3 regions of the Enterobacter cancerogenus genome follow, and region 3 is predicted to be linked to each of the others. Evidence: predicted binding sites of a transcription regulator. Region 3 holds the regulator's gene; each other region holds the start of a gene.

Region 1 (2,275 bases), 1.9 Mb from region 3:
CATTACCAGCGTTGCGCCGCCAAGCACTGGCTCAGGGATGTGCTGCACAAAGCCGCTTACCGCCGGGAACAGACCGAGCACGATCAGCATCAGGGCGACCACAAAACCCACGTAGCGGCTGGCAACGCCGGTCAGCTGGATCACGCCGTTGTTCTGGCCGAAGCAGGAGTTCGGGAAGGTGTTGAACACCGCCGAGACGAACGAGTTCAGGCCGTTCGCCAGCACGCCGCCTTTAAGACGCTTCATGTACAGCGGGCCGGAGACCGGCTGCTCGGAGACGTCGGAGGTGGCCGTAATGTCGCCGATGGTTTCGAGCGAGGTGATCATAAAGACCAGCATCAGCGGCAGCAGCAGACCCCAGTCAATGCCCAGGCCGTAGTACAGCGGGGTAGGGACAGTAATGAGCGCCGCATTGGCAGGGGCGGTGTTCTCCGGCAGCATGCCCAACGCCCACGCCATCAGGTAGCCTGCCGCCATCGCAATCACCAGCGATGCCACGCGCAGATACGGGTTACGCTGACGGTTGAGCAGAATGATAATCGCCAGCACGATGCCTGCCAGCAGCAGGTTTTTCGGTGCGCCAAAGGTGTGGTCGTTCATCGCCGCATAGCCACCGCCGATGGACGTCAGGCCAACCTGAATCAGCGACAGGCCGATAATCATCACCACCACGCCGGAAACCAGCGGCGTGATCACCCGGCGCGCCAGGTGCAGCACGCGGGAGATGACCATCTCCGTGCAGCTTGCCAGCATCAGCGTGCCGAACAGCGCTGCCATCATCGTCGGGACGTCCGCACCGCCGGTTTTCAGTGCCGTACCGCCCATGATCAGCGGGGCCACAAAGTTAAAACTGGTGCCCTGAATCGACAGCAGCCCGGACCCCACCGGACCCCATGCTTTAATTTGAATAATGGAGGCCACACCGGAGGCGAACAGGGACATGCTGATGATGTGCTGAGTATCCTGAGCCGGTAAACCGAGCGCCTGGCAAATCAATAACGCAGGGGTGATCACCGCCACGAACATTGCCAGCAGGTGCTGACACGCGGCGAACAGCGTTTGAGGCAGCGGCGGGCGGTCCTCAAGGCGGTAGATCAGTTCACTGTTTTGCTTCTGCGCAATCGGTTGCGCATCAGGAGACTCTATGGTGTTAACGGACATCGGCGGCAATCCCACGGTGGAAAAGCGGGCATTTTATCTGACCAGTTGGTAAAAGCAAACGATTGCATTTAGAAATTTTTCTGAGGGGGATTCTGTGGCGTTTTCAGGCGTTGGAGTAGCGCTCGGTTTCAGGCATCCAGCGTTCGATAAGCGCTGCCGCCTGCTCGGGGTAGCGTTCATGAATATGGCGGGCGAGGCGCTGAACTTCGGGGATCATGGCCTGATCGCGCATTAAATCCGCCACCTTAAACTCGGCGTTGCCGGTCTGACGCGTGCCCAGCAATTCGCCCGGCCCGCGGATTTCCAGGTCTTTTTGCGCAATCACGAAACCATCGTTGCTGTCGCGTAAGACCTGCAGACGCATCTGCGCGGTTTTGGACAGCGGCGCTTTATAAAGCAGAACGCAGTGGGAGGCCACTGCACCGCGGCCAACGCGCCCGCGCAGCTGGTGGAGTTGCGCAAGACCCAGGCGTTCCGGGTTTTCAACAATCATCAGGCTGGCGTTTGGCACGTCCACACCCACTTCGATGACCGTTGTAGCAATCAGAAGATGCAGCTCGCCCTGTTTAAAGGCCTGCATGACCGCCTGCTTCTCGGCGGGCTTCATACGCCCGTGCACCAGGCCAACATTCAGCTCCGGTAGCGCCAGCTTAAGCTCTTCCCAGGTGGCTTCTGCGGCCTGCGCTTCAAGCAGGTCAGACTCTTCGATCAGCGTACACACCCAGTAGGCCTGACGCCCTTCCTGCATGCAGGCGTTGCGCACGCGGTCGATAATATCGCTGCGACGCGTGTCCGGGATGGCGACCGTCGTCACCGGCGTACGGCCCGGCGGCAGCTCGTCAATGGTAGAGGTATCGAGATCGGCGTAGGCGGTCATCGCCAGCGTGCGCGGGATAGGCGTGGCGGTCATGATCAGCTGATGCGGGTGGTAGCCCTGTTGCAGCCCCTTTTCCCACAGCGCCAGACGCTGATGCACGCCAAAGCGGTGCTGTTCATCGATGATCACCAGCGCCAGACCGTTAAACTGGACCTGTTCCTGGAAGATGGCGTGGGTGCCAACAATCATCTGTACCTGGCCGCTGGCAATCGCCTCCTGCTGCGCAAGACGGGCTTT
Region 2 (2,275 bases), 1.3 Mb from region 3:
ATACCGTGCTGGTGTGTGGCTCGTTCCACACGGTGGCACATGTCATGGAAGTGATGGACGCGGGGAGAACCGGTGGCGAGTAAGTTTCAGAACCGTCTGACAGGAACCATTGTGTTGGTCGCGCTCGGGGTGATTATCCTCCCGGGGCTGCTTGACGGGCAGAAAAAGCATTATCAGGATGAGTTTGCGGCGATTCCGCTGGTGCCAAAACCAGGCGATCGCGATGAGCCGGATATGCTGCCTGCGGCGACGCAGGCGCTGCCTGCTCAGCCGCCGGAAGGCGCTGCCGAAGAGGTGCGTGCGGGCGATGCGGCAGCCCCGTCGCTGGACCCGTCTCGCCTGGCGGCAAACAGCAATACCGATATCGATCCTGTGCCGGTTGAACAGCCGAAACCGGTAGTAAAACCGAAACCGGTAGAGAAACCGCAGCCTAAACCGCAGCGTGACCAGACCGACGATCGGCTTGCCGCTGCGTCAGAAACACCGCCGCCGGCAAAACCTGCCCAGCAAGAGCCAGCCCCTGTGGGTAAAGCGTACGTTGTGCAGCTCGGCGCGCTGAAAAATGCCGATAAGGTTAATGAGGTAGTGAGTAAGCTGCGCGGCGCGGGATATCGTGTTTACACTTCACCTTCCACGCCGGTACAGGGTAAAATTACCCGTATCCTCGTCGGACCGGATGCGTCGAAAGATAAGCTCAAAGGGTCGCTCGGCGAGCTGAAGCAGATTTCCGGTCTGAGCGGTGTGGTGATGAACTACAGCGCGAACTGATAAGATCTTTCCCCTCACCCTGACCCTCTCTCCAGAGGGGCGAGGGGAGGGTTTGCTCCCTCTTCCTTGAGGGAGAGAGCCGGGGGGAGGGGCAACAGACGTCCACAGCGACGTCAAAAGGACCGTGGCGTTGAGCTTTTTTTCAGCGCCTTTTTTATTTACGCGGGGAAAGGAAATCCCTACGCAAACGTTTTCTTTTTCTGTTAGAATTCGCCCCGAACTGGATGACAGGGCGTTAAATCGTGGGACATATATGGTCTGGATTGATTACGCCATCATTGCGGTGATTGGTTTTTCCTGTCTGGTTAGCCTGATCCGTGGCTTTGTTCGTGAAGCGTTATCGCTGGTGACATGGGGTTGTGCTTTCTTTGTTGCCAGTCATTACTACACTTACCTGTCTGTCTGGTTCACGGGCTTTGAAGATGAACTGGTCCGAAACGGAATCGCCATCGCGGTGCTGTTTATCGCGACGCTGATTGTCGGCGCTATCGTCAATTACGTGATAGGTCAACTGGTCGAGAAAACCGGTCTGTCAGGAACGGACAGGGTACTCGGGATCTGTTTTGGGGCGTTACGAGGCGTGCTGATTGTGGCCGCGATACTGTTCTTCCTGGATACCTTTACCGGGTTCTCAAAAAGCGAAGACTGGCAAAAATCGCAGCTCATTCCGGAGTTCAGCTTCATCATCAGATGGTTCTTTGACTATCTGCAAAGCTCGTCGAGTTTCTTGCCCAGAGCCTGACTGGCTCTGAGATGTGGCTTAACGAGGAAAAGACGAATGTGCGGTATTGTCGGTATCGCCGGTTTCATGCCGGTTAACCAGTCTATTTATGACGCATTATCGGTGCTTCAGCACCGTGGTCAGGATGCTGCGGGTATCATCACCATTGATGCACACAACTGCTTCCGTTTACGTAAGGCAAACGGCCTGGTAAACGATGTGTTTGAAGCCCGCCATATGCAGCGCCTGCAAGGTAATATGGGGATTGGTCACGTTCGTTATCCTACTGCTGGCAGCTCCAGCGCCTCTGAGGCTCAGCCTTTTTACGTCAACTCACCGTACGGCATCACGCTTGCCCACAATGGCAACCTGACCAATGCCCACGAGCTGCGTAAAAAGCTGTTCGAAGAAAAACGTCGCCACATTAACACCACTTCTGATTCTGAAATCCTGCTCAATATCTTTGCCAGCGAGCTGGATAACTTCCGTCACTATCCGCTGGAAGCCGATAACATCTTTGCCGCCGTGGCCGCGACCAACCGCCTGATCCGCGGCGCGTACGCCTGCGTGGCGATGATTATCGGTCACGGTATGGTGGCCTTCCGCGATCCAAACGGCATTCGCCCGCTGGTGCTCGGCAAACGCGATCTCGGCGATGGTCGTACCGAATACATGGTCGCCTCCGAAAGCGTGGCGCTTGATACCCTGGGCTTTGAATTCCTGCGCGACGTTGCGCCGGGCGAAGCGGTGTACATCACCGAGAAGGGGCAGCTGTTTACCCGCCAG
Region 3 (2,275 bases):
CGTGCGCCAGTTGGAGGAGTGGCTGGCGGTGCCGCTGTTTGAGCGTCGGCACCGCGACGTGGTGTTAACGCCTGCTGGGGCGTGGTTTCTCAAGGAGGGACGTTCTGTCATCAAAAAAATGCAGATCACCCGCGAGCAGTGCCAACAGATCGCCAATGGCTGGCGGGGCCATCTCTCCATTGCGGTAGACAACATTGTGAAGCCCGAACGCACACGGCAGATGATCGTGGATTTCTATCGCCATTTCTCGGACGTTGAGTTGCGGGTATCGCAGGAGGTGTTCAACGGCGTCTGGGATGCGCTGGCGGACGGCAGGGTTGAGATGGCTATCGGCGCGACGCAGGCTATTCCCGTTGGGGGACGTTACGCTTTTCGGGATATGGGCATGCTGAGCTGGACCTGCGTGGTCGCCCGCCATCATCCTCTGGCCGCGCTGGAAGGGCCGCTGAGTGACGACACGCTGCGCAACTGGCCGTCGCTGGTGCTGGAAGATACCTCGCGTTCGTTGCCCAAACGCATCACCTGGCTGCTGGACAACCAGCGGCGCGTGGTGGCACCTGACTGGGAGTCGTCTGCCACCTGCCTGACGGCGGGCCTGTGCGTGGCGATGGTGCCCGTCCACTTTGCACGTCCGAGGATCGACAGCGGAGAATGGGTTGCCCTGCAGCTGGAAAACCCGTTCCCGGATGCAGCCTGTTGCCTCACCTGGCAGCAGAACGACGTATCGCCTGCCATGGCCTGGCTGCTGGATTATCTGGGAGACAGCGAAACGCTGAACCGGGAGTGGCTACGGGCGCCAGCGTAGCTGGCCCCGTTAACCATTAGCGACGGTAGTCGCGGAAAGGGCCATCCGCAACGGAACGGCGCTCAACAAGACGCGGGTGGACTTCAATAGACTGCGATTCTTCACGCTTGTTAACGATCCTGTCCATCAGCATGTTGAAAGCGGTTTCGCCCAGCGAATCTTTCGGCTGGTGGATGGTGGTCAGCGCCGGGGTGAAGAAACGGGCGTTACGCACGTTGTCATACCCGATCACGGAAATGTCCTGCGGCACGCGCAGACCCAGTTCATCCGCCGCACAGAGCGCACCCATTGCCATAATATCGCCCCCGCAGAAGACGGCGGTCGGGCGAGGCTGCTGGGAGACGATCTGCTGCATGGCGCGATAGCCCGATTCTGGCTCGAAGTCGCCCTGCACAATCCAGTTTTCCGGCACGGTGATCAGTGCTTCTTCCATCGCTTTCATAAAGCCAGCCAGACGCCCTGCGCCGGTGTTGCGCTCAAGCGGGCCGGGAATAACTCCAATCTCGCGATGCCCGCGTTCTACCAGATAACGACCCGCCATATAGCCGCCTTCAAAAGCGTTATCAATCACGGAGTCGGTGAAATCGGCGCGCGCTTCGCCCCAGTCCATCACCACCATCGGGATGTGACGGTACTCTTCCAGCATGGAAAGCACCGATTCCGGGTATTCTGAACACATCACCAGCAGGCCGTCGACGCGCTTTTGCGCCATCATTGAAAGATAGGCACGCTGTTTTTCAATGTTGTTCCAGGCGTTGCCCAGAATCAGGGTATAGCCTTTCTGAAAGCAGTTTTTTTCGACCGCTTCGATAATTTCTGCGAAATAGGCCGCTTCGCTACTGGTCGCCAGCAAACCGATCGATTTGGTGTGATTCACTTTGAGGCTACGCGCTACCGCACTCGGGGAGTAGTGCAGCTCTTTGATCGCCGCCCAGACGGCATTGCGCGTCTCTTCAGCAACAAAGCGAGTTTTGTTAATAACATGTGATACGGTTGTAGTGGAAACGTTTGCGCGTTTTGCTACGTCTTTTATTGTTGCCATTAAATGTCACTCCAGACCATATCCTAAGCTCCTGATAATCATGAAGGTAAACGTTTGCCTTCTCTCACCCTTATTACGCAATCTTGAATTGCGACACGCCGGGAAAACGACACAGGACGTCAGGAGGGGGTCAATGGCCGGTACGCTAATAAATTTAGCGTGGAATTTTGTCCTATCTTGATGAAAAGGGGAAGAGCAAAAGTGGATATCAGGTTAAAACCAGGAAGATTTTTGACCTGAACTGTGTAAAAATGAGCAAGCTCACTTTTCGTGGGGTGATTAAAAGGAGAAAAATTGATGAGTTCCGATCTGAAGTTTTCGCTGGTTACCACCGTTATTGTGCTGGCATTGATTGTGGCCGGTGGTTTAACGGCTGCGCTGCACTGATTCACGCGGAGGGAGAGGCGTCTCCCTCCACATCCTCGCCT

What was found. The regulator PurR, encoded in region 3, represses purine synthesis genes. The targets are predictions, from matches to a motif close to CANGCAAACGTTTGCNTG.
Region 1: the regulator PurR is predicted to act here: its motif matches at 1,213-1,230, upstream of I6L58_RS12085 (nucleobase:cation symporter-2 family protein).
Region 2: the regulator PurR is predicted to act here: its motif matches at 949-966, upstream of cvpA (colicin V production protein).

The regions. Positions count from the first base shown of each region.
Region 1 is NZ_CP077290.1:2,568,315-2,570,589, reverse strand. Features, by position in the region: gene I6L58_RS12085 (nucleobase:cation symporter-2 family protein) at 1-1,161, opposite strand, end outside; gene recG (ATP-dependent DNA helicase RecG) at 1,265-2,275, opposite strand, start outside.
Region 2 is NZ_CP077290.1:4,179,316-4,181,590, forward strand. Features, by position in the region: gene folC (bifunctional tetrahydrofolate synthase/dihydrofolate synthase) at 1-83, shown strand, start outside; gene dedD (cell division protein DedD) at 73-768, shown strand; gene cvpA (colicin V production protein) at 1,022-1,510, shown strand; gene purF (amidophosphoribosyltransferase) at 1,547-2,275, shown strand, end outside.
Region 3 is NZ_CP077290.1:627,205-629,479, reverse strand. Features, by position in the region: gene punR (DNA-binding transcriptional activator PunR) at 1-805, shown strand, start outside; gene purR (HTH-type transcriptional repressor PurR) at 822-1,847, opposite strand; gene cydH (cytochrome bd-I oxidase subunit CydH) at 2,145-2,234, shown strand.